One region of the Vibrio toranzoniae genome, then DNA from elsewhere that is predicted to be linked to it. Evidence: predicted binding sites of a transcription regulator. Region 1 holds the regulator's gene; the other holds the start of a gene.

Region 1 (15,678 bases):
TCGTTACAACTAATGTATCCAGCGTTTTACCTAGTGCTTTCGCAATGTTTTCTAGGTTTTCTGTCAATGGTAGTTCTAGGTCAATCGCGCCTTTTGCGCCAGGGCCAACAACCAATTTTTCCATGTACATATCAGGCGCTTTAAGGAAGCTGCCTTTTTCGCCTGCCGCCAATACCGCCAATGCGTTTGATTGGCCCATTGCTGTCATGCGTGTCCCTTCTATTGGGTCAACGGCAATGTCGACAGCATCACCGCCCACACCTACTTGCTCACCGATGTAGAGCATAGGTGCATCATCAATTTCACCTTCACCAATAACAATCTCACCGCTGATTTCGGTTTTGTTTAGTAGACTACGCATGACTTCTACAGCAGCGCCATCCGCAGCGTTTTTATCGCCACGGCCAAGCCATTTGTAACCAGCTAGTGCTGCACCTTCAGTGACACGAGAAAATGACATTGCTAAATCGCGTTTCATGCGAACTCCAAAACTTTTAAAGGGGAGGGAAGATAAATTTTGCGGCGGATTTTACCATATCCAAAAGAAAACGTTTGCCTTTTTGTTTTTGGGGATTGCTCTCGATCAATTTGCAGTAGAAAACAATAAATCTTCATCAAAATAATCAGCCTGTGGATGTGGAGATAATCATTCGCGTCAATATTCGGTAAAAAGCGCTGTTTTTTTCATCGAATGGTGCAAATTATCGAATATATTGAGTGTTTATCCTTGCTCTGCTGAGTAGAATGGGGAAATAAGTGGAGTGAACCTTCACCATTAAATGGATAACTAAAGGTAGGCCAGAATGTCTTTTGAAGTACTAGAGCAGCTAGAAGCAAAAATTCAAACAGCAGTAGATACAATTGCACTTCTTCAAATGGAAGTGGAAGAGCTTAAAGAAGAGAAACAAGCACTAGCGACAGAAGCTGGTGAGCTAAAAGCAAGCCGTCACGAGCTAGAGCAAAAAACTCAGCAAATGCAGGAAGAGCATTCAGCATGGCAAGATCGCATCCGTAACCTTCTAGGTAAAATGGATGACGTTGAGTAATTGACTCTTCAGATTAAAAAAACGCCCGCTACTGAGTAGCGGGCGTTTTTGTTCGTTGTTCTAATTGGCTGGAGCTTTGTTAGAGATACTTAATCTGATTCTTCTTCGACATCAAGGTCGAGTTCAACATCTAACGGCTCAGCAGAGAGAATGATGCCTGTATTATCCGCGTAAAGGTAATCTTCAGGTAAAAAAGTCACGCTGCCAAAATTGACTGGAACATCAACCTCGCCAATGCTCTCTTGGCTAGCTCCGACGGGAATGGATGCTAAAGCTTGAATGCCGAGGTTCATATCTTCTAATTCATCGACTTCACGTACACAGCCATAAACCACAATACCTTCCCACTCATTGTCTTCGGCAAGCAGGGCGATTTCAGCATCGATCAGCGCTTTTCGTAATGAGCCACCACCATCGATTAGCAGCACTCGACCTAACCCATCTTGCTCCAATACAGAGCGAATCAAAGCGTTGTCTTCAAAACACTTTAATGTTGTGACCTGTCCTGCGAAGGATGCTCGTCCACCGAAGTTGCTGAACATTGGCTCCACGACATCAACTTGATCTATGTAGATGTCGCACAGTGCTGAAGTGTTGTATTCCATTCGTTTACCTTTTGAACAATGAACTTACTCTGAGTATATCGGTGCCTGATCCCTTTGCAATGATTAGTCTCAATTAACTCAATAGAGTTTGAGCTACGACAACCCCTGCAAACAATAAGTTAGTGACCAGGGAGCATTTCACAATAACGGGCATCATTGGTGCAATCTGAGCTGGTTTATCGGTTTTCCATACGGCTTTACCATGCTTGTAAACAACAATGATACTGAACAAGAATGGCAGGCTAATCCAAACGGGTTTCTCCTGAATCAGTAGGTATAGCGCGAAAGATGCAAGGGCGAAACCAAGTAACAAGAAATGATAGTGCTTGGCTTTGCGCTGCCCTAAGCGAACGGCCATAGTGCGCTTACCACATTCGCTATCGTTTTCGATATCACGCATGTTGTTGATATTGAGAACTGCCACTGCCATTAATCCACAACCTAAAGCGGGAAGAAATAGGCTAGGCTCAACGTGGCCAGTATGCAAGAAGTACGTTCCAGACACGCCTAGCAATCCAAAGAAGATAAACACTGATAAGTCGCCAAGGCCGATATAACCATAGGGCTTGTTACCAACTGTGTATGCAATAGCAGCCGCAATCGCCAGAACACCAAGAGCGATGAACGACAAGATACTCTCAATCGAGCTTAGTGCATAAAAAATAAGAACCAATCCAGCTATTACCGTCAATACGATGTTGAGGATGATAGCTTGCTTCATGGTCTTCGCGTTGACTGTACCAGACTGCATCGCGCGTATTGGGCCTAAACGCTTCTCGTTGTCGGTGCCTTTGACGGCATCGCCATAGTCGTTGGCTAGGTTCGATAGAATCTGTAATAGAGTGGCGGTTAAAAAAGCCAGCAGCGCTATCGATAAAGAAAAATGATTGCTAGCGAACGCCAAACTACTCCCTGTAAGAATGGAGACAAGTGCGAGGGGCAGAGTTTTTGGTCGCGCGGCATCAAGCCAGATCAGTAAAGATTGTTTCATCGTAAGTCTATTTTCATTGTAAGTGCACTTTTGTCGTTAGTACGCTAGTGGTCGGTATATCGTGTCATACAGTAATTCGAGTATACGCCCATTTTTTAGGTAATAAAAAGCCCACTTTATAGTGGGCCTTGAATTCGTCTATTAGCTGCTATTTCTTTGAGATAGAGCAATAAGTTGGAGTTTAATGTGCTACAGAATGAAGCGGCTCAGATCTTCGTCTTCCACGAATTCACCTAACTTTGATGTTACGTAAGCTTCGTCAATCACTAGTTTGCTGCCGGCTCTGTCTGTTGCGTCGAATGAAATCTCATCCATTAAGCGCTCCATTACTGTGTGTAGACGACGTGCACCGATGTTTTCAGTGGTTTCGTTAACACGCCATGCCGCGTCAGCTATTTGGTTGATGCCATCTTCAGTAAACTCAATGCTGACGTCTTCTGTTTTCATTAGAGCAATGTACTGCTCTGTTAGAGACGCTTTTGGCTCAGTCAGGATACGTTTAAAGTCGTTCGCTGATAGTGCTTCCAGCTCTACGCGGATTGGCAAACGACCTTGCAGCTCAGGGATTAGGTCAGATGGCTTAGCCACTTGGAATGCGCCTGATGTGATAAACAAGATGTGGTCAGTTCTAACCATACCATGTTTGGTTGAAACTGTGCTGCCTTCGATAAGAGGCAGTAGATCACGTTGAACACCTTCACGAGATACATCTGGACCTGAACTGTCGCCACGTTTACAGATTTTGTCGATCTCATCGATGAATACGATACCGTTGTTTTCAGCGTTGAAGATCGCATTCTCTTTTAGCTCTTCTTGGTTTACAAGCTTAGCGGCTTCTTCTTCAGTTAGTGCTTTGAATGCATCCTTGATTTTAATCTTGCGCTTTTTCTTGGTGTCGCCAGCTAGGTTTTGGAACATACCTTGTAACTGGTTTGTCATCTCTTCCATGCCAGGAGGAGCCATGATTTCAACACCCATTTGTGGTGCTGCAATATCAATTTCAATCTCTTTGTCATCCATCTTACCTTCGCGCAGTTTTTTGCGGAAAACCTGGCGAGTATTCGAAGATGTTGTGTCATCAGTTGTCTGTTCATTCTGGCCCCAAGCATCACGAGCTGGCGGCAGAAGGGCATCAAGAATACGTTCTTCGGCTTGCTCTTCAGCGCGGTATTGCACCTTTTCCATCGCTTGTTGATGTGTCATCTTGATCGCAACATCGGTTAGATCACGGATGATGGTTTCAACTTCTTTACCTACATAACCCACTTCAGTGAACTTGGTTGCTTCCACTTTGATGAAAGGCGCGTTCGCGAGTTTTGCTAGACGACGAGCTATTTCAGTTTTACCCACACCCGTTGGGCCAATCATCAGGATGTTTTTTGGCGAAACTTCAACACGCAGGCTTTCTTCGAGCTGCATACGACGCCAGCGGTTACGCAATGCAATCGCTACTGAACGCTTAGCGTTGTCTTGGCCGATAATGTGGCGATTGAGTTCATGAACAATTTCGCGAGGAGTCATCTCAGACATGTTTTTTCCTTAATTCTTTAATCACTGTTGAATACAACGTTATGGATAGAGGAGGTCGTTATTCTGGTTTTGGCAGTTCAACGGTGCTATCTAGCTCTTCAACAGTGTGTTGATGGTTGGTGAAGACACAGATATCGCCAGCAATGCTCAGCGACTTTTCTGCGATTTCACGTGCATCTAAATCAGTATTTTCTAGTAGGGCCGTTGCCGCTGCTTGAGCGAAGTTACCACCAGAGCCAATAGCAATCAGGTCATTCTCTGGTTGAACGACGTCACCGTTACCAGTGATGATCAGTGAAGCGGTTTCATCCGCTACGGCAAGCAGTGCTTCTAATTTACGTAGAGCACGGTCGCTACGCCAATCCTTTGCCAGCTCAACGGCCGCTTTGGTTAGGTGACCTTGGTGCATTTGCAGTTTGCTTTCAAATTTTTCGAATAGCGTGAAAGCGTCAGCCGTACCGCCAGCAAAACCTGCCAGTACTTTGTTGTTATATAGGCGACGTACTTTGCGGGCATTACCCTTCATTACAGTATTGCCTAGAGATACTTGTCCATCACCCGCGATGACGACTTTATTATTACGACGTACAGATACAATGGTAGTCACGAGTAGGGCCTCTTTATATTCTTATCCTTGGGTATAAAAAGTATATGAGGATGACACTCGGGTAATTCAAGGAACCATGAGTGATGTCGAGCAACTTATTAGTGGAAGTGGTAAGGAAATTTGGTTAAGGGGACTAAATAAAAGAAAACCTCCACAATGGGAGGCTTTCGGGTTTGTCTTTGCTGCGACTCTAGCGGTTACACAACTGCGCTGTCGCTTATCACTACTCGGTGTCTTTCCAAATAGCACAAGGTTCGATTTTTGCGCGTTGTAGTTTGTGGCGATCTCGTTCGGCATCACGTTTAAATTTATAAGGTCCTAGAACCACACGGTACCAGCTACTGCCTTCTTTCTTGCGGATCTCACTCGAGATACCTTGGAAGGCAATGTCCAACTTACGTGTTTCTGCCTGTGCTGAGGTTTTGTAAGCGCCACATTGCATGATGTAAGGGATTTTCGAGATCTGTTGCTCTTTGGCTTTTATTTCAATCTCGCGACTTGGCAGCGTTTCGACGTAGTCCCATTTCTCTGTTGGAGGCGGCGGAATGACTTTTGCTGGCTTAGGTTTCGACTTGTTCACCACAGGAGCTGGCGCTGGTGGCTCAGGATCATTACTTAATAAGTAAAGCCCGTAACCAAAACCACCAACAAGGAGGATCGCCAAAAGACCACTGCGCCAAGGTTTACGGCGAGGGGCTTGTTTGTTGGTCGTTTTTTTTGTGCCACGACCGCGCTTTACATAATCTCTATTAGCCACAAGACAATTCAATAGTTGATAGTTCTGCTCTCATGGTAATCCAGATTGCGTGAGGATAATAGTGCAGAAATTGAAGCGGCACATCAAAATGTGCCGCCGGTTTGTTTGGGTATTTACCTTGTCTAAATTCGAGGTGGCGCTGTACTGCCACGAACCACGAGTTTAGCTTCAAGTAGACGTGAACCTGTTTGAACATCGTTACCTTTAAGTAGGTCGAGCATCATCAGCATCGCTTGGCGTCCGATTTCGTAACGAGGCTGAGAAATGGTCGTTAGTGGTGGATCGCAGTATTGAGCGAATTGGATGTCATCAAAACCAACAATGGAGAGGTCTTGAGGAACACGCAAACCTAATTTTTTTGCTTCTTGAATAGCGCCAATTGCCATTGAATCGTTATGACAGAAAATTGCGGTTGGTTGTTCCGGTAGTGCTAATAATTGACGAACGGCTTTTGTTCCAGCTTCAAAGGTAAAATCACCAACAGTACTGTAAGCTGGGTTCATTGATACACCAGCTCGGCGTAATGCCTGTTGGTAGCCTTGTTGACGGAACTTACATAGAGTGGCGGAGGTTGGGCCAGATATTTGTGCGATGCGCTTGTGACCTAACTGAGCTAGATAGTTGACGGCTTCAAATGCAGACGTCAAGTTATCGATGTGTACCGTTGGTAACTCAAGTTCAGGTGCAAACTCACATGCCATCACCATAGGTGGTAAGTTCTTCTGTTCAGATTTACTGACATCAAATGGGTGGTCGGTGCCAAGCAGTAGCATGCCATCAGCCTGTTTGGTGAACACCAAGTTTACAAATGATGATTCACGTTTCTTCTGTTGACCACTGTCGCCAAGCAGAACTAGGTAATCATTTTCTACAGCTGCATCTTCGATACCACGAATGATTTCGGCGAAATAAGGGTCACAGATATCAGGAACGATAGTAATGATGGTTTTTGATTCGTTGCGACGTAAGTTTCGAGCTAATGTATTGGGTGAGTATCCAGCTTCAAGTACTGCTGCCTCTACTCGTTTGCGAGTAGAAACTGAGACTTTTTCTGGGGTCATCAATGCACGTGATACCGTTGCGGTTGAGACGCCTGCTAGCTGGGCAACATCCTTCATTGTCGCCATAAATTAAACCCTCTTTTAAGTTCCTTTGTTGCCTAAGTATCTAAGGCGTGAATAATTAATACAATCAAATAGACATAATGAAAGTGTTGCTAACACTTTTTTTATTGCAATATTCTATTTGTTTCATCCGTGTAAAGTTACGGCTAGATTAACAAAAATCGCATGACTAGTGTGATGTTGCTCACGAGAAATATGAAATATTTGTGAACAAACTTATCATTAGTTTTAACCCAGGTGGGTTTAGCTTAAATCTTGCGGCTCAATATCGAGTGACCAGCGAACTTTTTTCGCAGCAGGTAACATATTGATGGCCGGCTTGGCGCTCATTAATAGCTTCTGCATCAATGAACGAGTTTGGGTTTGCAAGATCAATTGCCAGCGAGATTTGCCTGCACGTTTGGCTAGTGGTGCAGGCGTTGGTCCTAACACCATGCAATATTGGTCAAACAATGGATGTGACTCCAGTGTGTGACGAACTTGACGTAAGAACTCTTCCACCAAGCGCGTGTCGTTCGCTTCTGCTCTAAACAGAGTCATAAAGGTGTAAGGCGGCAACATCGCCTGTTTACGTTCGGCTAAGGCCGTCTGAGCGAAGTGGTTATAGTCTTTGTGCAGCAATGCTTGTAGCAAACCATGTTCTGGATGGTGCGTTTGTAAGATCACTTCGCCGGGTTTACTGGCACGACCTGCGCGCCCTGCGACTTGGATAAAGAGCTGAGCAAGGCGTTCAGGCGCTCGGAAGTCACTGCTATATAAAGAGCCATCCACATCCAATAACGCCACAAGTGTCACGTCAGGGAAGTGGTGACCTTTAGCCAGCATCTGGGTGCCAATAAGAATTTGGTATTCACCCTGGCGAATCGACTCTAATGCGCTTTCTAAGCTACCCTTACGACGGGTGCTGTCGCGGTCAATACGAATGGTTTTATATTCTGGAAAGAGTTGACCAAGTTGTGCTTCGAGCTGTTCGGTACCGACACCCACTGTCACTAAATTCGCTGAACCGCAGCCTTGGCAATGGTGAACGATATGGTGTTGTGAACCACAGTGGTGGCAACGCATTTCATTGCTGTATTGGTGATAGGTGTAGTAAGCATCACAGCGCTTACACTCGGCAGTCCAACCACAGTCGTGACACATTAATGCCGGAGAGAACCCGCGTCGGTTGAGGAACAACATCACTTGGTTGCCCGCTTTCAGGTGTCTTTGCATCTCAGCAATTAACGACGCAGACAAACCGCTTTCCAGGTATTCGCCTTTCACATCCAACACTTTATTAGTGGTCGGCAATGCGACACCTGCACGTGAGGTGAGGGTAAGGTAGCTGTATTTGCCTATCTGAGCGTTGTGCAGTGTTTCAAAAGCCGGAGTTGCTGACCCAAGAACGACCGGAACTTGCGCTTTATGAGCGCGCATAATGGCGACATCACGTGCGTGGTAGCGCAGGCTGTCTTGCTGTTTATAGGAGGCGTCATGTTCTTCATCGACAATGATAATGCCTAGATCAGCGAAAGGCGTGAATAGAGCCGAACGAGTACCAATTACGATGCCTGCAATATTGTCGCGTGCAGAGAGCCACGCATTCAGTCGCTCTGAATCGTTTAAACCAGAGTGGATAACCTCAACAGGCACATTAAAGCGTCGCTTAAAGCGGTTAATGGTTTGAGGAGTGAGGCCTATTTCAGGCACCAAAACTAGTGCCTGTTTACCCTGGTCAAGAATCGGCTTGATCATATTCAGATAGACTTCTGTCTTACCTGATCCGGTAACGCCCTCTAGTAGAAAACAGCCAAAGTTGGTCTGGCTATTGACTGTTGCGATTGCGATGGCTTGCTCTGCATTGAGTTTTGGCTTGTCTTGTTCGTTTTCGAGTTCAACTGGCCATGGTTTGCGCTGCGGTTTTTTCTCTACCGATTCAATCCAACCTTTCTCTTCCAGTGTCTTAAGTACTGTGCTACCCACTTCTTCATCAATGAATTCTTGATGAGGAACTGCGCCATTTTCAAGCATATGCATCACTTTGGCTTGTTTGATGGCGCGACCAAAGCCTTGCATCAGTTGATCTCTGCCTGACGATGTTAACTGCCATTCGATAAGCGTTGCGAAGTCGGCGGCTTTGCCTTTTCTTAGGGCGCTCGGTAGGGCGTTAGCAAAGGTTTCGCCAAGCGGGTATTGATAGAATTGACTACACCACATCAAGAGTGAGTAGACCGACTCTGGCCAAACGGGTTGGTTATCTAATAAGGTTTTAATCGGCTTGAGTTTGTCTAGCTCGAATTCAGATTCGTTAACCAGAGCCGTAACAATCCCAGTTAAGGTTTGGCGTCCAAAAGGCACAGAAACTCGTCCACCAATAACCGGAAAGAGGTGGTTAGGAATCTTGTAATCGAACTGCTTGTCGAGTGGAACAGGCAGGGCCACACGGGCAATCATTGGACGCATAAAGTGACGGCTTTACTGAGTTGAGGAGAGCGAACAGTCTAAATGATAAGGCGGTTAAATTCGAGGAGCAGTTGAGGTGAAAGAGGTGAGTTAACGAATGAAGGTCACTAGAGCTCTTGAATTTCAACCAACATGCCAGTTAACAAAAGAAATAAAGACACTATTGGCGAAAAATGTATCAAATCGGTTGATCCTGTCTTATAGATTCATTACTATACTGCGCCTTAAAGGTATGGCTTCGTCACTTTTTTGTACGAATGCGGTGTCTTTATTTCTTTTTTAAACTACGTGTGGTGTGCGGCTTAGAATCGTATAGCGACACGGCCTACTTGAGGTTATCCCATGAAAGCTGGAATCCACCCAGAATACAAAGCAGTAACAGCAACTTGTTCTTGCGGCAACACATTCGAATTCAACTCTACTCTAGGTAAAGATGGTATTCACCTAGATGTATGTGACAAATGTCACCCATTCTACACAGGTAAGCAACGTATCGTAGATACAGGCGGCCGTGTAGATCGCTTTAACAAGCGTTTCGGTGCTCTTTCTAGCAAGAAGTAATTCTCGCTATTTAGACATGAAAAAGGACACTTAGGTGTCCTTTTTTGTTGCCTATAATTTGAGTAAATGATGGATACTGCTCTGCTATCTAGTTATTCAATAGGTAGGCAATTAATACAAATGATAGGTCGTTGATCCGAATTTTCCACAACGGTCGTTCCGCTACTTCTATTTAGAAATTCGCTTGAAAGTTCAACAGGCAATAGTAATTTCCACTGCTCACTGGTCTTATTAGTAGTTAAATCTCGTTTTTTAATGAGACAGAGGCTTTAACTACCTAGGAACTTTGAAGTACATCCATTAACATGAACAAGACCCCCAAATAATAATAACCTAGGAACCTACACCTATGTCTGAAGACAGCCGACAAGACCAATCCTCTCAAGAGTTATCGCCTCAAGAACAATTTCGTCAGCAAGCTCTTGATTATCATGAGTTCCCAATTCCAGGCAAAATTGCCGTAGAACTGACAAAGCCTGCAGATTCTGCAGAAGATCTAGCACTTGCATACAGCCCTGGCGTGGCTGAACCTGTTCGCGAAATCGCACAAAACGTAGATAACGTTTATAAATACACGGGTAAAGGCAACATGGTTGCAGTTATCTCTAACGGTACGGCGATTCTTGGTCTTGGAAATCTTGGCCCTATTGCTTCTAAGCCGGTAATGGAAGGTAAAGCGTTACTGTTTAAGCGCTTTGCAGGTTTAGATTCTATTGATATTGAAGTGAAACACCGCACAATCGATGAGTTTGTAGATACCGTTGCCAATATCGCAGATACATTCGGTGGTATTAACCTAGAAGACATCAAAGCACCAGATTGTTTTGAGATTGAACGTCGCCTGATTGAACGTTGTGATGTTCCAGTATTCCACGATGACCAACACGGTACTGCGATTGTAACAGCAGCTGGTATGCTGAACGCAATTGAACTTCAAGGTAAGAAACTAGAAGAATGTAAGATCGTTTGTTTAGGTGCAGGCGCAGCAGCGGTTGCTTGTATGGAACTGCTGATTAAGTGTGGCGCCCAGCGTGAGAAGATCTACATGCTGGACCGTAAGGGGGTAATCCACACTCGTCGTGATGACCTTAATGAGTACAAAGAACTATTCGCAAACAACACTGACAAACGTACTCTTGAAGATGTTATCGAAGATGCGGATCTATTCTTGGGTGTGTCTGGCCCTAACTTACTACCAGCTGAAGCACTAACACTAATGGCTGATAAGCCGATTGTGTTTGCATGTTCAAACCCAGATCCAGAAATCAAACCAGATCTTGCTCATGAAGTTCGAAAAGACCTTATTATGGGTACAGGCCGCAGTGATTACCCGAACCAAGTTAACAACGTACTTTGTTTCCCATTCATTTTCCGTGGTGCGCTAGATGTGCGTGCGAGCGAAATTAATGATGAGATGAAACTGGCGGCGGTTCATGCTATTCGTGAACTGGCGAAAGAAGAAGTGCCAGCTGAAGTATTAGCGGCAGCAGGTGAGACGGCGCTGGAGTTTGGTAAGAGCTATATCATTCCTAAGCCAATGGACCCGCGTCTGCTTCCTCGAGTAGCAAAAGCGGTAGCGGAAGCGGCCGTTGAATCTGGCGTTGCGCGTATTGATATGCCAGCTAACTATATGGCGTAATAGCCCGCTGTGGTGGATTCTCTGTAGCGGTTTCGCTATGGGCAAGAATAATAAAAACCGACTCATTAGGAGTCGGTTTTTTTATATCTATCACTCACAGCCCACTCGCAAGCAGTATAGTGAGTGATGTTATGAATAGGGGCCGCTATAACGAATCAGTAGTAAAGGCGGTGACTGAGTTGTTTTTATTATTCGTCAAACGCTTCGAATTCGATCCCCATCTCTGTCATCAGCCTTTTTACTTCAGTAGGGATATCGTCTGGACGGTCTTTACGGAGATCTTCATCCGTTGGTAGTGGTTGGCCTGTGTACGCATGTAGAAAGGCTTCGCACAGTAGCTCACTGTTTGTTGCATGGCGCAGGTTATTAATCTGGCGGCGAGTACGCTCGTCAGTGAGAACCTTTAACACTTTTAGAGGGATAGAAACTGTAATTTTCTTTACTTGTTCGCTTTTCTTTCCATGCTCAGCATATGGGCTTATGTATTCACCATTCCAGTCGGCCATTGCGTACCTTCATCACTTTAGTTGTTAGAATAAATTAATAGTGGTGATTTTAGCGGGATTTACTGCCATAAGCAAAGACATACGGACGTCTAGAAGTGTTGACGTCTCACGTTTATGAAAGTAAAGTGAATTACATATATCTAACACAGCCGAAAAATGCCGACAAGCAGCTGTGATTCTCAGACGCAAAACTTGTAAGGAAGCACCTATGAGCAGCCGGAAGCCAGCAACAATTGCAGTACGTACTGGTATCGAGTCAGACACGCAACACCATGCCGTTGTCCCACCTATTTACCTTTCGACTAATTATGGGTTTCCCGCTTTTGGTGAAGTGCCAAAGTACGATTACACTCGTTCAGGTAACCCCAATCGAGGTTTATTAGAGACGGCACTGTTTGAGCTTGAATCGGGCAAAGGCGCGGTTGTCACCAACTGTGGTACCTCGGCGCTAAACTTATGGGTTTCTGCTTTCTTAGGCGGCGATGATCTTATTATCGCACCACACGACTGCTACGGCGGTACTTATCGTCTATTCAATACACGCTCGCTAAAAGGTGACTTCAAAGTTCTGTTTGTTGATCAATCGGATCAATCGGCACTGGACGCGGCGATCGCGCTTAAGCCAAAGTTGATCTTAATCGAAACACCATCGAATCCATTGGTTCGCGTGGTTGATATTGCAGAAACTTGTCGTAAAGCGAAAGAAGTGGGCGCTATGGTTGCTGTCGACAACACGTTTTTGACGCCTGTATTCCAAAAGCCTTTAGAGCTGGGAGCTGACTTTGTTATTCACTCTACCACTAAGTACATCAACGGACACTCGGACGTTATTGGTGGCGTTATAGTTACAAAAACAGAAGAGCACGCTGAAGAACTAGCATGGTGGGGAAACTGTATTGGTGCGACCGGCACACCATTTGATAGCTACATGACTCTACGTGGCATTCGTACGCTAGGTGCGCGTATGCGAGTTCACGAAGAGAGTTCACGTGAAATCCTGGCTTCTCTGCAACAACAAGATCTGGTGGGCACTATTTACCACCCAAGCCTTTCTAAGCATCCGGGGCATGATATCGCGAAGAAGCAGCAATCGGGCTTTGGCTCAATGCTGAGCTTTGAGTTTTCGGGCTCTTTTGAAGCACTTAAATATTTTGTCGATAAGTTAGAGTTATTTTCTTTGGCGGAATCACTAGGCGGTGTGGAAAGCTTGATTTGTCACCCTGCGTCGATGACTCACCGTGCCATGGGTGAAGAAGCATTAGCAGAAGCGGGGGTTTCGCAACAGTTACTGCGTCTTTCTGTTGGCCTTGAAGATGCAGAAGATTTGATTGATGACCTCAAGCAAGCGTTTGAAAAAACACAACACTTTATCGTAGAAGGGGAGGGTTAATAATGGCAACCTTTCGCCAGCTACATAAATTTGGTGGTAGCAGTTTAGCCAACCCTGAGTGCTACCAGCGCGTGGTCAACATTCTTAGAGAATACTCATCTACCACTGACTTGGTTGTGGTATCGGCAGCGGGTAAAACAACCAACCGTTTGATTGAATTTGTTGAAGCGCTCGACAAAGATGGTCGTATTGCTCATGAATGCCTACAAACCCTTCGTCAGTTTCAACTTGAGCTGATTGAAGCGCTGCTTGAAGGTGAGTCGGCAGCGCAACTTACGGCCACTATTCAACAAGAATTTACCGCTTTGGGTGAGCTAACTGCTCCCTTGAGCGAAGCGCAAAAAGCACAGGTGCTAGGACACGGTGAGGTTTGGTCTTCGCGTCTGCTAGCCGCTTTGTTGTGCCAACATGATTTACAAGCGGTAGCTCAAGATGCGCGCGCCTTTTTGCGTGCAGAAGTGGGCGCTCAACCTGAGGTTGACCGAGCACGTTCTTATCCTCTCATTAAAGAAGCCTTGGCGCAGCATGCACACTGTCGCGTGGTGATTACTGGTTTTATGGCTCAGAACAGCGACGGCGAAACCGTATTGCTTGGTCGGAATGGTTCGGATTATTCAGCTACCGTGATTGGTGCATTGGCTGAAGTTGAACGCGTGACGATTTGGAGTGATGTGGCAGGCGTATACAGCGCAGATCCTCGTTTGGTTTTGGATGCGTGTCTATTGCCTCTGCTTCGCCTTGATGAAGCAAGTGAGTTAGCTCGTCTGGCGGCGCCAGTGCTTCACAGCCGAACGCTACAGCCGGTGGCTCAAAGTGCTATGGATTTAAGTTTACGCTGCAGCTATCAGCCAGAAGCGGGCTCCACACAGATTGAGCGTGTACTGGCATCGGGTCGTGGCGCAAAAATTATTACCTCTTTAGATGAAGTGCTTATCGTGCAGCTGACGTTTGGTCACGGCCATGATTTCGACCGTCTCGAGAGTGAAGTGCTTGAAGGGCTTAAGCGCGCTCAACTCGAGCCACTTGCTTATGAACTTGAACCCGATCAACACTGTTTGCGCCTTGCTTACACCGAAGAGATTGCTGGTGGCGCTCTAGAATATCTGCAAGATCACGCGATTGAAGCTGAGATTAAACTTAAAGAGGGGTTCTCTCTGATCGCGGCGGTGGGCGCGGGTGTGACTAAGAACCCGAACCATTGCTACGGTTTCTATCAACAACTCAAGAGCTCGCCGGTTGAGTTCATCTCAGAAGCAAACTCAGGCTTGAGCTTAGTGGCTGTCATTCGTAAGAGTGAAACCTCAAGCCTAGTGAAAGGCATTCACTCCCAACTGTTCCAAGCACAGAAGCGTGTTGCGATTGCTTTATGTGGCAAAGGCAATATCGGTTCAAGCTGGTTAAGACTGTTCGCAGAGCAAAAAGCGGAACTTGAAAAGCGTCGTGGAATGAACTTTGAATTGGTTGCGGTGGTTGATAGCCAAACCTATTGGTTCGACGATCAAGGTATTGATGCGACTTCGGTAGGTAAGCGCTTTGATGACGAAGCGATTGCCAATAATGGTAACGACTGGTTAGAGCGTTTGGGTTCTATTCAAGGTTATGACGAAGCGGTTGTTCTTGATGTTACTGCGAGCCCGGTACTTGCAGCAAAATATCTGCAAATCGCACAGCAAGGTATCCACCTGATCTCGGCGAACAAGGTCGCAGGTTCTGCATCAAGTGAGTATTACCATCAAGTCAAAGATGCTTTCGCTAAGATCAGTCGTCATTGGTTGTACAACGCGACGGTTGGTGCAGGCTTACCGATTAACCACACGGTACGTGACCTGCGTGAAAGTGGCGATGACATTATTGCATTGTCAGGTATCTTTTCGGGCACACTGTCTTGGTTGTTCCAACAGTTCGATGGCACAGTACCATTTAGCGAGTTGGTTGACTTAGCATGGCAACAAGGCCTCACAGAACCGGATCCTCGTGCGGATCTAGATGGGTCAGATGTGATGCGTAAGTTGGTCATTCTGGCGCGTGAATCGGGTTTAGACATTGAACCTGAAAGCGTAAAAGTGGAATCACTGGTGCCAGTAGAACTGCAAGACCTGTCGGTGGATGACTTCTTTGATAAGGCCTCAGTGCTGAGCGAAGAGTTGGCTGAGCGCTTAGAGAAAGCACATTCGCAACAAAAGGTTCTGCGTTACGTAGCGCGTTTAGAGAAGAATGGTAAGGCAACCGTAGGAGTTGAAGCTCTATCTAAAGAACACGCTCTAGCGAACTTGCTGCCTTGCGATAACATCTTTGCGATTGAGAGCAAATGGTACAAAGATAATCCACTAGTTATTCGTGGTCCAGGTGCGGGCCGTGAAGTAACAGCGGGCGCAATTCAATCTGACCTGAACAGAATGTCTAGCCTGTTCTGATACTCAGATCGGTTGGTTTAGTGTCTAAATAGCATACTATCCACTAAGATAGATAAGGCTGAA
Region 2 (15,678 bases), 200 kb from region 1:
AGAGCAAGAGTTTCAGGGGCAATGCTGAAACTCTTGCTTGGTAGAGATGGCTATGCGAGTGGTGTTATTTGCAAGCTGGGTAAACAAATGGATTGTGATTACCTTGGACGGCGTAGATTCGTTTATCACGAGTACATTCCCACTGATCGACAGGAAACTGTTTGTTCCACGCCATCATCAGATTGGTTTGTTGCTTTGAGAGCCTAAAACCGTACTCTTGGCTCATGTATAGGTAAGTTCTTGCGATTGAGCCTTTTGCTCTGTCAGGCGGCATAACTTTACGCTGTTTGAAGTTGACCTGCATTTCACACTGACCATAGCTCACGCCATCTATTCCATTCCACTGACTGAAATTGTAATTGGATCGATCACCATTAACCTCGCCAATCGTGGGCGTTAGGTTATGAAGGTCAGCCTCCATGGATTTAAATATTTTATCATTTCGCGTACAGTTTTTGCGTCCGCCGTCTTGCCAGCACTGACGCTGGTGGCCAAATTGCCAAGCGGGAACCACGTGTTCCCACTCAATACGACTTGCTCGCTTCTGCTGTTTTCGGACTTGGTAGCCACAACCATTAAGGTCTGGAATACCTTTCTTTTTGTCTTTCCAAGTAATATCACAACCACAATAAAACGAAGTCGGATGATCGAGATAAATCTTCACGGCTTCTTTTTTGGCTTTGTAGAATGAGCTTGGTGGGGCAGCGAAAACGCTTTGGGTTACCAGTAGGCCAAATACTATTGATAAGTAAAAAGACACAGGTAGGCCAAATGCTTTTAAGGTGAGTTTTTGCATAGAGAAAGACTGATAAAAGTATGATAAATATCAGTCTATCACTCAAATGTTAGATCTCTCTATTAGATTTATCCGAACGAGTGAATCAATCGGTTATTAGCTTAGTTGAGTGCCTGTAAAAACTAAGGTTTGTTGGCACAGTTGGCATCGGTAGGTCGATTGATTTCGAAGGACTTTGTTATGTCGTCTAATTGATAGTGGGTAAACGGTGCAGTCGCAGCGGTATTCAAAGGTCTTGCCTTGCACAGAGGTAATCTCAAAACTGTGGGTTGTTTTGGCTGGTACGTTGAATACCTTTTCCATCACGTATTTCCACTCGTTACCATGAGGTCTAACGCGTCCGAAGACCTGATGCGTGATCAAGTGTGCGAGTTCATGAGGAACAACCTCGTTGATAAAGGCGTCTTCGTTTTCGCTGAATAGCACGTGGTTGAGCTTAATTTCATTTAACTGAAGGTAGGCCTTTCCTGCCGATTTACCTCTTAATTTGTAAGTGATAGTTGGGTATGGAAACTCACGAGAGAAATGTTGATTAGCAATAGCGAGACACTCCGCCAGTTTCTTATTTGCGCGATGTTGTTGTGGGGTGTAAGACAAACGTTGTTAACTCCAAATAAAAGACCTCAGCGTTAAGCTAAGGCCTCATAATAACATTGCTTGTTAATCTAGCGATGCTTTACACGTGATGTTTTTTCTTGATGATCTCGTGATAAGCGTGCCATGTACCGTAACCAAGTAGCGGCATGGTGACGATCATACCGATGCCGTAGGTTGCAAAGCCCACCAGAATACCGGAACAAATAATACTCGCCCACACAACCATTGCTGGGATGTTTGCTTTCACTGCATTGAAGCTAGTGAAAATAGCGCTCATTACATCAACGCGTCGCTCCATCATTAATGGAATTGAAAACGCTGAAATACTGAATATTAGGCTAGCGATGATTAGCCCAATTAAAGAGCCCGTAATCAGGAATGGAGCGAATTCAGTTAGTGGAGCCCCTTGAACAGAAGGGTATAACGCGTGCAATAACGCCGCGATTCGCATCCAGAAAATCATCGCTACCATCAATACAATCGCAAAGGCCCATTGATGGGTTGAGTTTCGTGTGATGGCCTTCATTGAGTGCAGTAGGCTAGCGTTGTGTCCTTTTTCTCTTTCCCAGCTGGCGTCATACAGGCCTAGAGCAAGAAAAGGCCCTATCAACATATAGACTATCAAGCTCGGCATAACGACTAGGTGTGTTCCTTGCCATTGGACAAGTTGGACTATGGCGATGGCTGCCGCCATAAAACACAAGCCGTAAAATGCGCTGATTAATGGCATTTTCACGAAGTCGTGTAGAGCTAGTGACAACCAATGAAAGGGTGCTGAAATGCTAACTTGGTTACAAGGAATGGTTCGAGCGTAATCCTGATCGCTGACCTTATCTTTTTTATTGTTCAGTTCCGATGGGTGCACGGTACGAGGCATAATTCCCCCTAGTTAAATAACGTCCTAGTTATAATTCCATAAGGCTCAGTGGTGTGGTTGACATTAGCGTTATGGTGTCGAGCTCAATCGCTCGTAATCGTCCTAGTTTTTGCTCTCGCATTCATTTAACTAATGATTTTAGACTAAATACATTAGGGTTAAACGTGAGCTTGATCGTCTAGGAGTTACCTTAACTATTGTCAGTAGTGCTAGAAAATACAAATTATCAGTGGCTTTTTATACTAAGTGGTTAACGGTAAAGAAGGGCGTTAGAGAAGGGAATGGCGAGTGAAAGTTCGGTAAGTACATAAAAATAAAGCCCTTACTAAGAAATAAGGGCTTTAAAGAAACAAATCGCAGTGGCTAAATTATTTTAGACCAGCGAAGTCCGCAAGGATTGCTGCTTTGTCTGTCGCTTCCCAAGGGAATTCTTCACGACCGAAGTGGCCGTATGCAGCAGTCTGCTTGTAGATAGGTTGAAGAAGGTTCAGCATCTCTTGAAGACCGTATGGGCGTAGATCGAAGTTTTGACGAACGGCTTCAATGATGATCTCGTGCGCTACTTTTTCAGTACCGAACGTTTCAACCATGATAGATGTAGGATCAGCAACACCGATAGCGTAAGACAGTTGAATCTCACAACGGTCAGCCATACCTGCTGCAACGATGTTTTTCGCAACATAACGCGCTGCGTAAGCTGCAGAACGGTCAACTTTTGATGGATCTTTACCAGAGAATGCACCGCCACCGTGACGAGCTGCGCCGCCGTAGGTATCAACAATGATCTTACGACCAGTTAGACCACAGTCACCCATTGGGCCACCGATTACGAAACGACCTGTTGGATTGATGAAGAAGTTAGTGTCTTTATTGATCCACTCAGAAGGAAGTACTGGCTTGATGATCTCTTCCATTACCGCTTCACGCAGGTCAGGTGTCGTGACTGAATCACAGTGCTGAGTTGAAAGAACAACGGCATCGATACCCACGATCTTACCTTGGTCGTACTGGAATGTTACTTGAGACTTAGCATCTGGGCGAAGGAAGTTAAGCTTGCCACTCTTACGTACTTCAGCTTGCTTTTTAACAAGAAGGTGAGAGTAAGTAATTGGAGCAGGCATTAGGATTGGTGTTTCGTTAGTCGCGTAACCAAACATGATACCTTGGTCGCCAGCGCCTTGCTCTTTCGGGTCTGTTTTATCAACACCTTGGTTGATGTCTGGAGACTGCTTACCAATTGTGTTTAGAACGGCACAAGAGTCAGCGTCAAAGCCCATATCAGAATGAACGTAACCAATTTCACGTACTGTTTCACGAGTGATTTCTTCAATATCAACCCATGCAGACGTTGTTACTTCACCGCCAACCATCACCATGCCGGTTTTTACGTAAGTCTCACAAGCAACACGTGCTTTTGGATCTTGTTCCAAGATGGCATCAAGAACAGCATCAGAGATTTGGTCTGCAATTTTATCTGGATGGCCTTCTGAAACAGATTCAGAAGTGAATAGGTGCTTAGCCATGAGAGCTCCACTTTTAGTTTTAGTTGCAAATAGTGTTTTAGTTGCAAATAGATTAAATGCAAATAATTTTAGGCGTCGCAAGTTAAGGAAGCGCCGCCATTAAATACAGTATATTTTGTAGGTGTTTCTACATCTAGACGGCCATTCTAAATTCCAACGGTCGAATTACAAGCTCTTTTTTATGATATGACATAACTAAACGTTTGCGTGCCGGGTGATATAAGCCATTACCAAGTGATATCAATGGGTAAAAATTGCGAAAAATGATGGTTAAAAGGACAGTAAATCGTTTGCAGTCGCTATAGTCGTTTGAGAGAATACCCGCGCTAATAAAAATGAAATTTTTAGCACTAACTCTTTTTAAATCGCTTATGTACTCAGGAGCAGACATGCCTTCTCGTAAAGTTCTAGCCAATGCAATCCGTGCGCTTAGCATGGACGGTGTTCAACAAGCAAACTCTGGTCACCCAGGCGCACCTATGGGTATGGCTGACATCGCTGAAGTTCTTTGGCGTGGCCACTTGAACCATAACCCGGCCAACCCAGAGTGGGCTGACCGCGACCGTTTTATCCTGTCTAACGGCCATGGCTCAATGCTGATTTACTCTCTGCTTCACCTAGCAGGTTACGAGCTTTCAATTGAAGATCTTAAGAACTTCCGTCAACTGCACTCTAAGACTCCAGGTCACCCAGAGTACGGCTACGCACCAGGTATCGAAACGACTACTGGTCCTTTAGGTCAAGGCATCACTAACGCTGTTGGTATGGCAATGGCTGAAAAAGCACTGGCTGCACAGTTCAACAAAGAAGGCCATGACATCGTAGACCACTACACTTATGCATTCATGGGTGATGGCTGTCTGATGGAAGGTATCTCTCACGAAGCATGTTCTTTAGCAGGTACGTTGGGTCTTGGTAAGCTGGTTGCTTTCTGGGATGACAATGGCATCTCTATCGATGGTGAAGTTGAAGGTTGGTTCTCTGACGATACACCTAAGCGTTTTGAAGCGTACGGCTGGCACGTAATCCCAGCGGTAGATGGTCACGACTCTGATGCTATCAACGCTGCTATTGAAGCGGCTAAAGCGGATCCTCGTCCAACTCTAATCTGTACTAAAACAGTAATTGGCTTTGGTTCTCCAAATAAAGCAGGTACGCACGACTGTCACGGTGCACCTTTAGGCGCTGACGAAATCGCAGCAACTCGTAAACAACTAGGTTGGGAGCACGGTCCTTTTGAAATTCCGTCGGAAGTTTACGCAGAGTGGGATGCGAAAGAAGCAGGCGCAGCTAAGGAAGCAGCGTGGAACGAGAAACTTGCAGCTTATGAAGCAGCATACCCTGAGCTGGCAGCTGAATTCAAACGCCGCGTAAACGGTGATCTTCCTGCACAGTGGGAAGAGAAAGCATCGGCAATCATCGCTGATCTTCAAGCTAACCCAGCAAACATCGCATCACGTAAAGCATCTCAAAATGCTCTCGAAGCGTTCGGTGCTATGCTACCTGAATTCATGGGCGGCTCTGCTGACCTTGCGCCTTCTAACCTAACTATGTGGTCTGGTTCTAAGTCGCTTGAAGCAAACGACTTCTCTGGTAACTACATCCACTACGGTGTACGTGAATTCGGTATGACGGCTATCATGAACGGTATCGCTCTGCACGGTGGTTTCGTACCCTACGGCGCAACGTTCCTAATGTTCATGGAATACGCTCGTAACGCTATGCGTATGGCGGCTCTGATGAAAACTCAGAACATCCAAGTTTACACGCACGATTCTATCGGCCTAGGCGAAGATGGTCCTACTCACCAACCGGTTGAGCAAATCGCATCTCTACGTCTGACTCCAAACATGAGCACATGGCGTCCATGTGACCAAGTTGAGTCAGCTGTTGCTTGGAAACTGGCAATCGAACGTAAAGATGGTCCTTCTGCACTTATCTTCTCTCGTCAAAACCTTGCACAACAAGATCGTGACGCTGAGCAAGTGGCTAACATCGCTAAGGGTGGTTACATCCTGAAAGATTGTGCTGGCAAGCCAGAGCTTATTCTTATCGCTACAGGTTCTGAAGTTGAGCTAGCGGTTAGCGCTGCGGCTGAACTAACCGCTGAAGGCAAGAAAGTACGCGTAGTATCTATGCCTGCAACTGACGCGTTCGATAAGCAAGACGCAGAATACCGTGAGTCTGTACTGCCATCTGACGTAACTGCACGTATCGCAGTAGAAGCGGGCATCGCTGACTTCTGGTACAAGTACGTTGGTTTCGGTGGCAAGATCATCGGCATGACAACGTTCGGCGAATCTGCACCAGCAGGCGAGCTATTCAAGATGTTCGGTTTCACTACTGAAAACGTAGTAAACACAGCGAAAGAGTTGCTAGCGTAACTGCTAGACAGCCCTAACAGTCGAACGTAAAGGACGACTGTTAGATGCTAAATTTAGAAAGGCCATCATTACGATGGCCTTTTTTAATTGTGTCAGGTTTTCCAACCTTGTGGAATGCTTTGGTAAATGCGCTCTAAAAGTACGGATAAGCGCAGTGGTGGTCTTCCTGCTGGCGTATAGCAGTTAATGGAGATGGGCTCCGAAAGCCAACCTTCTAAGCAAGGCGTGATTCGACCTGGGTGATGTTGCTCATAACCGCTTGCTGTCCAAGTTGGTAGCAACCCAATACCATGACCATTCGCGATGCTGTCGATCTGCATGGCGATGTTGTCGCTGTATAAGCGACTAATAAATGGCTCTAAGAAGAACTCACCGTGTTGAGGGTGCGTGAGCATCAATCCGTTTTCTTGTACCGAGCCAAAGTCTATCCAAGGGTGCGCTTCAAGTTCTTTGGGGTGTCGGAGCGAACCATGTTGTTCTAGATAAGCTGGAGAGGCAAAGGGCGTGTAACGAAATGAGCCTAATACCTCTTTGCGCCAACCGAGATCCTTACGCTCACCGAGCCAGATGAACAAATCTGGGTCATGATGCGCTTCAGAAAAGTCGCTGGTGAGTTGGACCCTGACGTCAGGGTTACCGGCGAGAAAGCCGTTGAGCACACCGCCTAGCCAACTTCTAACTAATGCTGTGTGACAAACAATATGCAGCGGCCCTGAGACTTGGTTCGTTAAACCTTGGAGCGCATCATAACTCTCTTCACTTAGCTCAAGAATCTGGCGACTGTAGTGGGCAAAAATTTCTCCTGCTCTTGTTAGAACTAATCGGTTGCCTTGTCTTGCTGTTAGAGCTTGACCGAAATCTTCTTCTAATTGTGCCAAGCGACGACTCAGCGTTGATTTAGGTTGGTTAAGGGCCTTGGCAGCGGCGGTCAAGCTCTTATGCTGATTGAGCGCATCAAAGGCTCGAATTGATGCTAAGTCGTGCATATTTCATTTATTCCTTACTGAGTTATGTATGGGTTCCATAAATGGGAGGAACCGTTCCATAACTATCACTATGCATCTCACTCTATTTATGAATAATTTGCGTTTGAAAATAATAATCATTATCAATTATGGAGATGTAGATGTCTACTCTTAGACTGCCAGTTATTACTGCAACTGGTATTTTTGCCTTTGTCAGTATCCCTCATGTTTTTGCCAATGATGCGGTTTCTAGAATGGAAACAGTGGTTGTAACTGCATCAAGTTATGAACAGTCTCAAGCGGACGCACCTGCGAGTATTAGTGTGATTTCGCGTGAGGAGTTGGACTCGCGTTATTATCGTGATGTTACTGATGCACTAAAAAGTGTGCCTGGTGTTGTCGTGACTGGTGGTGGCGACACTACCGACATCAGTATTCGTGGTATGGGTTCTAAATACACCTTGATACTCGTCGATGGTAAGCGCCAAAGCACGCGTGAAACTCGCCCAAATAGTGACGGCCCTGGTATTGAACAAGGTTGGCTACCCCCTCTTCAAGCGATTGAGAGAATTGAGGTCATTCGTGGCCCAATGTCGACGCTTTATGGCTCTGATGCGATTGGTGGTGTGATTAACGTGATCACACGAAAAGACGCGATGGAGTGGACGGGTAACGTTCAACTAGGCACGGTTTTGCAAGACAACAGTCGCTCGGGCGGAGAACAGAGCGCGAATTTCTTCGTCAATGGGCCGCTAGCCGAAAATCTATCTCTCCAAGTATACGGTCAGTATACCGCAAGAGAAGAAGATGATATTGAATACGGTTATGAAGATAAAGATATGCAAAGTATCTCGTCAAAACTGACCTACCAGGTTAATGACCGCCATTCTGTGCAATTAGAAGGGGGCACATCGGCACAAAGTCGTCGTGGGAACGTTGGACTCTCCGTACCCACTACGGGTTGCCGAAGAGGTTGTGAGGATTCGCTCAACGAATATAGTCGTAATTACGTCACACTGAGTCACAACGGCGATTGGGACTCGGTTGGCCTATCAGATACTTACTTGCAACGTGAAGAGAGCGAAAACAAATCTCGTGAGATGATGATCACCAACACTACGTTCAAGTCGAGCTTAGTGACTGGTATTGGAAACCATACACTGACGACCGGTGTGGACGCCACTCATGCGGAGCTTGAGGATTTTACTTCCAACAAAGCGTCATCGAAGACCGAAACATCGAATACGCAGTGGGCTGTCTTCATTGAAGATGAATGGAGAATCGCCGATCCGTTTAGCGTTACGTTTGGTGGTCGTCTAGATCATGACGAAAACTATGGCGCGCACTTTAGCCCGCGTGTTTATGGTGTATGGCGTGTCGACCCGTCTTGGACTGTGAAAGGTGGTGTGGCAACAGGTTTCCGTTCTCCGCAATTACGTGAAATTACTCCTGGTTGGGCACAAGTCAGCGGTGGCGGTAATATTTACGGTAACCCAGATCTTGATCCTGAAACGTCGCTAAACAAAGAAATCAGCGTCTTGTATCAAGGTGACGCTGGTTTAGATGTCTCTTTGACTGCATTCCATAATGAGTTCAAAGACAAAATCACACGTGTTGTTTGTCCAGATACCATCTGTACTGATGGGCCAAACCAATGGGGAGCCGATCCTACGTACCGTATCAACGTGGATGAAGCCGTCACACAAGGTATTGAAGCGACCTTAGCATCGCCGTTAACAGAAACTATTTATATCAGCTCGAGCTACACATTTACCGATTCCGAACAAAAAACAGGTGAATACAAAGGCATGCCGTTACAGCAGTTACCAAAGCATCTATTTAACGTTGATGTGGCTTGGCAAACAACAGTAGACCTAGAGAGTTGGGCTAAAGTCACTTATCGAGGTAAAGAAATGGATCCGGTTACGGGCCCATCGAGAAACAGTACCGTAGAGCCCGCTTATACCTTTGTGGACGCCGGTGTGACATACCAGTTAACCGATAACACTCGTATCAAAGGCGCGATCTATAACTTGCTGGACGAGGAAATCAGTTACGAAGAATACGGATATGTCGAAGATGGTCGTCGCTACTGGTTAGGTTTAGACGTCGCATTTTAATGATTGTTGTAGTAGGCCGAGCATTGTCTCGGCCTTTTTTAATCCTACTTTGCTATGATTCAACAGGTGCGCTTTTCAACCTGATCAGGTAGTATCTGTGACACGAAATTTTGGTTAGATGTACGGAACTATGCTAAAAGTCGCGATAAATGGATTTGGACGAATAGGGCGTAATGTATTACGCGCTGTCTATGAAAGTGGCAAAAGCCAACAAATCAAAGTAGTAGCGGTCAATGAGCTTGCTCAGCCTGACGCTATGGCTCACCTATTGCAGTACGACACCAGTCATGGCCGCTTCGGCAAGAAAATCTCTAACGATCAAGAGCACATCTATGTTCATCATGGCATTGGTGCTGAAGATAAAGGCGAGTTTGATACCATTCGTATCTTACATCTGGCTGATATTGAACTGTTGCCTTGGCGTGACCTCGAGGTTGATATTGTTCTCGATTGTACTGGTGTTTACGGTTGCCGAGATGACGGCCTTGCGCACATCGCTGCTGGCGCGAAGAAAGTGCTGTTTTCACATCCAGGTGCTAACGACCTCGATAACACCATTATCTATGGTGTAAATCACGATACCATCGAAGCTGACCACCGAATCGTTTCCAATGGTTCATGCACCACTAACTGTATTGTCCCTATCATTAAGGTGCTTGATGACGCCTTTGGCATCGAATCCGGTACCATCACGACTATTCACTCTTCAATGAATGATCAGCAAGTGATCGATGCGTACCACAGCGATCTTCGCCGTACTCGAGCTGCGAGCCAATCCATCATTCCTGTCGATACCAAACTGCATAAAGGTATTGAAAGAATCTTCCCGAAATTTTCTAACAAGTTCGAAGCGATATCTGTGCGTGTGCCGACGGTAAACGTAACCGCGATGGATTTAAGTGTCACAATTAATACAAATGTGAAAGTTAATGACGTAAATCAAACCATTGTTAATGCATCCCAGTGTACATTACACAATATAGTTGACTATACTGAAGCGCCGCTCGTTTCCATTGACTTTAATCACGATCCCCATAGCGCAATCGTTGATGGTTCACAAACACGAGTGAGCAATGGCACCTTAGTGAAAATGCTGGTGTGGTGTGACAATGAATGGGGCTTTGCGAATCGAATGCTGGATACGGTTCTTGCAATGCAAGCTTCTGAAGGCAAGAAGTAAGACCTAGAAGCAAATGTGTGGATTATTTATTTTTTAGCTTGAAATAAATACAAAGTATCCACATATTATGAGTAGTTAAAGAATTACCAGTTGAATAATTTATAGGCTTAGCAGGGTTGCTGAGTTTCCAAAACTTTATATTTATTTAAATTTGAGAGGACAAAACATGTCTGTGATCAAGATGACTGACCTGGAACTTGCAGGTAAACGCGTATTTATTCGTGCTGACCTAAACGTACCAGTAAAAGACGGTAAAGTAACTTCAGATGCACGTATCCTTGCATCTCTACCAACTATCAAACTTTGCCTAGAAGCTGGCGCAAAAGTTATGGTTACTTCTCACCTTGGTCGTCCTACTGAAGGCGAATACAACGAAGAGTTCTCTCTAGCACCTGTAGTTAACTACCTAAACGACGCACTAGACTGCGACGTTAAGCTAGCGAAAGATTACGTTAACGGCCTAGAGCTAAACGCTGGTGAACTCGTTGTTCTTGAAAACGTTCGCTTTAACAAAGGCGAGAAGAAAAACGAAGAAGCACTTTCTAAGCAGTACGCTGCACTATGTGACATCTTTGTAATGGATGCATTCGGTACAGCTCACCGTGCACAAGCTTCTACTCACGGTGTAGGTACTTACGCTCCTGTAGCATGTGCTGGTCCTCTTTTAGCTGCTGAGCTTGAAGCGCTTGGTAAAGCAATGGACAACCCAGAGCGTCCACTCGTTGCTATCGTTGGTGGTTCTAAAGTTTCGACTAAACTAACGGTTCTTGAGTCGCTATCTAAAATCGCTGACCAACTTGTTGTTGGTGGTGGTATCGCAAACACATTCATCGCTGCAGAAGGCCACAACGTAGGTAAGTCTCTATACGAAGCTGATCTAGTTGAAACGGCTCAGAAGCTAATGAAAGAGTGCGCAATTCCAGTTGCTACTGATGTTGCATGTGCTAAAGCATTCGACGAAAACGCAGAAGCTGAAATCAAGCACGTTTCTGAAGTTCAAGACGACGACATGATCTTCGACCTTGGCCCAGATTCAACTGCAGCACTAGCTGAAATCATCGGTAACGCAAAAACTATCCTTTGGAACGGCCCTGTAGGCGTATTTGAATTCAAAAACTTCGAAGCGGGTACAGCTGGTATCTCTAAAGCAATCGCTGAGTCTGCAGGTTTCTCTGTAGCAGGTGGTGGTGACACGCTAGCCGCTATCGATAAGTTCGGTATCAAAGCGGACGTTTCTTACATCTCTACTGGCGGTGGCGCTTTCCTTGAGTTCGTTGAAGGTAAAGTACTTCCTGCAGTAGCAATGCTTGAAGAGCGTGCTAAAGCATAATTGATTTAGAAAGGCGAGATGCGAATCTCGCCTTTTAACGTTTGCTGCATATCACACTTTTTTGCTAGAATGGCATAAGTTGTGAGCAAACGATTGCAAGTTTTTGAACTTAAGTTTTTTAATCTTAAAACGATAGAATAAATAGGACTATTTCCATGTCTAAGATCTTCGATTTTGTAAAACCTGGTGTGATTTCTGGCGATGACGTACAGAAAGTATTTGAAGTAGCAAAAGAAAACAAATTTGCTCTTCCTGCTGTAAACGTTGTTGGTACTGACTCTGTAAACGCAGTACTAGAAGCAGCTGCTAAAGTTAAATCTCCAGTAGTTGTTCAGTTCTCTAACGGTGGCGCTGCATTCTTCGCAGGTAAAGGCGTTAAACTTGAAGGTCAAGGCGCACAAGTGCTTGGCGCTGTAGCTGGTGCAAAATACGTACACGCTGTAGCTGAAGCTTACGGTGTTCCAGTTATTCTACATACTGACCACGCTGCTAAGAAACTTCTTCCATGGATCGACGGTCTATTAGACGCTGGTGAAGAGTTCTTCGCACAAACTGGTAAGCCTCTATTCTCTTCTCACATGCTAGACCTTTCTGAAGAGTCTCTAGAAGAGAACATCGAAACATGTGCTAAGTACCTAGAGCGCATGGCTAAAATGAACATGACAATCGAGATCGAACTTGGTTGTACTGGTGGTGAAGAAGACGGCGTAGATAACTCTGATATGGACGCATCTGAGCTTTACACTTCTCCAGAAGACGTAGCGTACGCATACGAGAAACTAATGGAAGTTAGCCCTCGTTTCACTATCGCTGCTTCTTTCGGTAACGTACACGGTGTTTACCAAGCTGGTAACGTTGTACTGACTCCAACTATCCTACGTGATTCTCAAGCATACTGTTCAGAGAAGTTCGGTATTGCACCTAACGCTCTAAACTTCGTATTCCACGGTGGTTCTGGTTCTTCTGAAGCAGAAATCCAAGAGTCTATCGGTTACGGTGTTATCAAAATGAACATCGATACTGATACACAGTGGGCAACTTGGGACGGTATTCGTCAGTACTCAGCTGACAACTTCGATTTCCTACAAGGTCAAATCGGTAACCCAACTGGCGAATCTGCTCCAAACAAGAAGTACTACGATCCACGCGTATGGTTACGTGCAGGTCAAGCTTCAATGGTTGCTCGTCTAGAGAAAGCATTTGCTGACCTTAATGCTGTAGACGTACTATAATTCTTTGAATTAAGTACTCTTTGAGTTTTAAGAAACCCGCTTAATGAGCGGGTTTTTTTATGTCTGATGAAAACTTGTATTAAATATGTGAAAAACCTAGCCTACCGTGCATAAATTTCGTAGTCTTTTAGTTATCGGTATTTGTGTTTATCGGTAAGTTTTATTTTTCAAAAGCTTACATAAATATGACTTTGCAATCTGTCAAAGATAGGATATCGTGCCGAAAAACTGGACTTGGTTCAGTTTATAAAAAGGACTTGGCTTTTATTTACTTTTAACACAATGACTTAACAGGAGTTAAACTGTTTGCTTTGTTGTCTAGTAAGTTTGGCTTAAGGCAGTTTAGCCCATAGCATATTATATAGAGGATGCACATTATGGCTGATAGTTCGACAGCAATTGAAACCCCACTTGTGGACGGCTTATCTCACGCTGAGAAGTGGTTAACAAATAATTCAGATCTATTTATCCAATATGGCGTAAATATTATTTCAGCACTGTTAATTTTATTTATTGGTAACCTCGTTGTTAAAGCCGTAGCGAACAGCGTGTCCAAGGTTCTTGAGAAGAAGAAGATGGACCGAGCCGTTGTTGAGTTTATCCACGGTTTAGTTCGTTACTTGTTGTTTGTTATTGTCTTAATTGCTGCTCTTGGTCGCTTAGGTGTTCAAACTGCATCTGTAGTCGCTGTAATTGGTGCGGCAGGTTTAGCTGTAGGTCTTGCGCTACAAGGCTCACTATCTAATTTTGCTGCTGGTGTACTTATCGTTGCGTTCCGTCCATTCAAGTCTGGTGACTATGTGGAAATTGGTGGTGTAGCGGGTTCAGTTGATTCAATTCAAATCTTCCAAACGGTTCTAACAACGCCAGACAACAAAATGGTAGTGGTGCCAAACGGAAGTGTTATTGGTAGCCCTATTACTAATTACTCTCGTCATGCGACGCGTCGTATTGATCTAATGATTGGTGTTTCTTATAACGCTGATCTTCAGAAGACAAAAGCATTACTGACTAAGATCTGTGAATCTGATGAACGTATATTAAAAACGCCAGGTGTTAAAGTTGGTGTTCATACGCTAGCGGATTCTTCAGTAAACTTCGTAGTTCGTCCATGGGTTAAAACTGCGGAGTATTGGGATGTTTACTTCGACTTAATGCAAGAAATCAAAGAAGGCTTGGATAAAGAAGGTATCGAAATTCCATTCCCACAAATGGATGTGCACATGAATAAAGTAGAAGCTTAATTTCTAGTTAGTTTTTTATAGCTATAAGCTTTTATAAGGAAAGGCGGATAACTTAGGTTATCCGCCTTTTTATTGTCTTCAATATCACTTCTCTTGTTCGTTAGTTGTTATCACGGCTTAGTTTCTTTTCTTTGTATATCCCTATTTTTCGTTCTACTCGACGTTGGCCACAACGATGCTTTCAACATCGCATATAAGGGCTTTCTTACTTCTTGTCCTCCCAAAATAGCCAATAAACATAAACCGCCAGGAATCAAAATCATCATCAGTAGTGGTCGAAGTAGGTAAGAGAAGCAAAAGATCGTGGGCAGAAAAATCAGTACTTGTCCCAGTCGGTTTAATATATTCATCATGTCCGTATCTCCAAGATAAAAAATGAGCATGCTCATTTTTATAATTGAGCGCGCTCAATTTGTCAAATTAAAGCACTAAGAGTATGATCAAGCTTGATTTGAGAAGGGTGTATTTTCGTGAGTAAGAGAGAGATAACGAAACAGAAGATCTTAGCGTCTGCTTGGGAGTTGTTTGGGGAGAATGGTTATGACAACACCACAACTCGACAGATCGCTCGTCACGCGGGTGTGGCAGATGGCACGGTGTTTAGTCATTTTGAAACTAAGCTGACGATTCTTCGAGAAGGGATGCTATCGCAGTTGGAAAAGATTGGTCAGGAGGTGTTAGCTGCTGACCAAGATAAACGTGCTGTGGATGTCGGTATCTCGCTGATTGAACACTACTACCGATATTATTTTGATAATGTTGAGTTAAGTCGAGCGTTACTCAAAGAGGTCATTTGGGATCTAGATTATTACCGCACCTTTGATCAGGCACTCTTTCAGACGGTTAATGTCGATGTATCTATTTCTGAAAAAATGCCATTGATTATGGATAGCTATTTCATGACCTTGATAAATCACTTGAGCCAACCAGAGCCAAGCCTTGAAGCTGCGTTGAGTGAACTGAACAGTAAAATTCGAGTCATTCTAGCGTAACTCATTATATTAATGAGTTACTTACGGCGTGTCTGGCTTGGTCGGTAGTCTTTGTTCTTTAAGTGGTTACCAGTATTGTTCAATCAGTCCATGAGTAAGCACAGCAGCAATTGCGAACATCATGGTCGCTACTGCGATATCAATGCCTTTCTTAACATTCGGTTTAGATAGCGTTGGGCCTAGCTTTGCTGCGCCCAATGACAAAGAGTAAAACCAAACGAACGAAGCCAAGATAGTCCCCATAGCAAAAGCAATTCTGTCGTTACCTTCAAACTGCCCGCCAATCGAACCAAGAATCACTACGGTATCCAAATAGAGGTGTGGGTTTAATACGGTAACCGCCAATGCACCCAAAATAACGGTGCGCTTACCACGAGCCAGTATCTCTCCTTTTGACTCCTCGCTTGAGGGCGCTTTAAAGGCACTGCGTAGCGACAA

Evidence for each region. The regulator MetJ, encoded in region 1, represses methionine synthesis genes. The targets are predictions, from matches to a motif close to TTAGACNTNTANANGTCTAA.
Region 2: a site for MetJ is predicted at 3,919-3,938, ahead of metK (methionine adenosyltransferase). Genes of this name have one in related genera too.

The regions. Positions count from the first base shown of each region.
Region 1 is NZ_AP025514.1:2,892,158-2,907,835, reverse strand. It holds gene glpX (class II fructose-bisphosphatase) at 1-478, opposite strand, end outside; gene zapB (cell division protein ZapB) at 804-1,046, shown strand; gene rraA (ribonuclease E activity regulator RraA) at 1,136-1,651, opposite strand; gene OCU50_RS13220 (1,4-dihydroxy-2-naphthoate polyprenyltransferase) at 1,725-2,642, opposite strand; gene hslU (HslU--HslV peptidase ATPase subunit) at 2,832-4,172, opposite strand; gene hslV (ATP-dependent protease subunit HslV) at 4,231-4,779, opposite strand; gene ftsN (cell division protein FtsN) at 5,003-5,536, opposite strand; gene cytR (DNA-binding transcriptional regulator CytR) at 5,659-6,663, opposite strand; gene priA (primosomal protein N') at 6,904-9,105, opposite strand; gene rpmE (50S ribosomal protein L31) at 9,448-9,666, shown strand; gene OCU50_RS13185 (malic enzyme-like NAD(P)-binding protein) at 10,016-11,305, shown strand; gene metJ (met regulon transcriptional regulator MetJ) at 11,494-11,811, opposite strand; gene OCU50_RS13175 (O-succinylhomoserine (thiol)-lyase) at 12,020-13,201, shown strand; gene OCU50_RS13170 (bifunctional aspartate kinase/homoserine dehydrogenase II) at 13,204-15,615, shown strand.
Region 2 is NZ_AP025514.1:2,692,287-2,707,964, reverse strand. It holds gene OCU50_RS12150 (endonuclease) at 65-796, opposite strand; gene OCU50_RS12145 (SprT family zinc-dependent metalloprotease) at 893-1,393, opposite strand; gene OCU50_RS12140 (DUF2189 domain-containing protein) at 1,473-2,270, opposite strand; gene metK (methionine adenosyltransferase) at 2,639-3,793, opposite strand; gene tkt (transketolase) at 4,183-6,177, shown strand; gene OCU50_RS12125 (LysR family transcriptional regulator) at 6,270-7,163, opposite strand; gene OCU50_RS12120 (ligand-gated channel protein) at 7,304-9,262, shown strand; gene epd (erythrose-4-phosphate dehydrogenase) at 9,393-10,442, shown strand; gene OCU50_RS12110 (phosphoglycerate kinase) at 10,609-11,772, shown strand; gene fbaA (class II fructose-bisphosphate aldolase) at 11,928-13,004, shown strand; gene mscS (small-conductance mechanosensitive channel MscS) at 13,382-14,248, shown strand; gene OCU50_RS12095 (TetR/AcrR family transcriptional regulator) at 14,719-15,240, shown strand; gene OCU50_RS12090 (LysE/ArgO family amino acid transporter) at 15,307-15,678, opposite strand, start outside.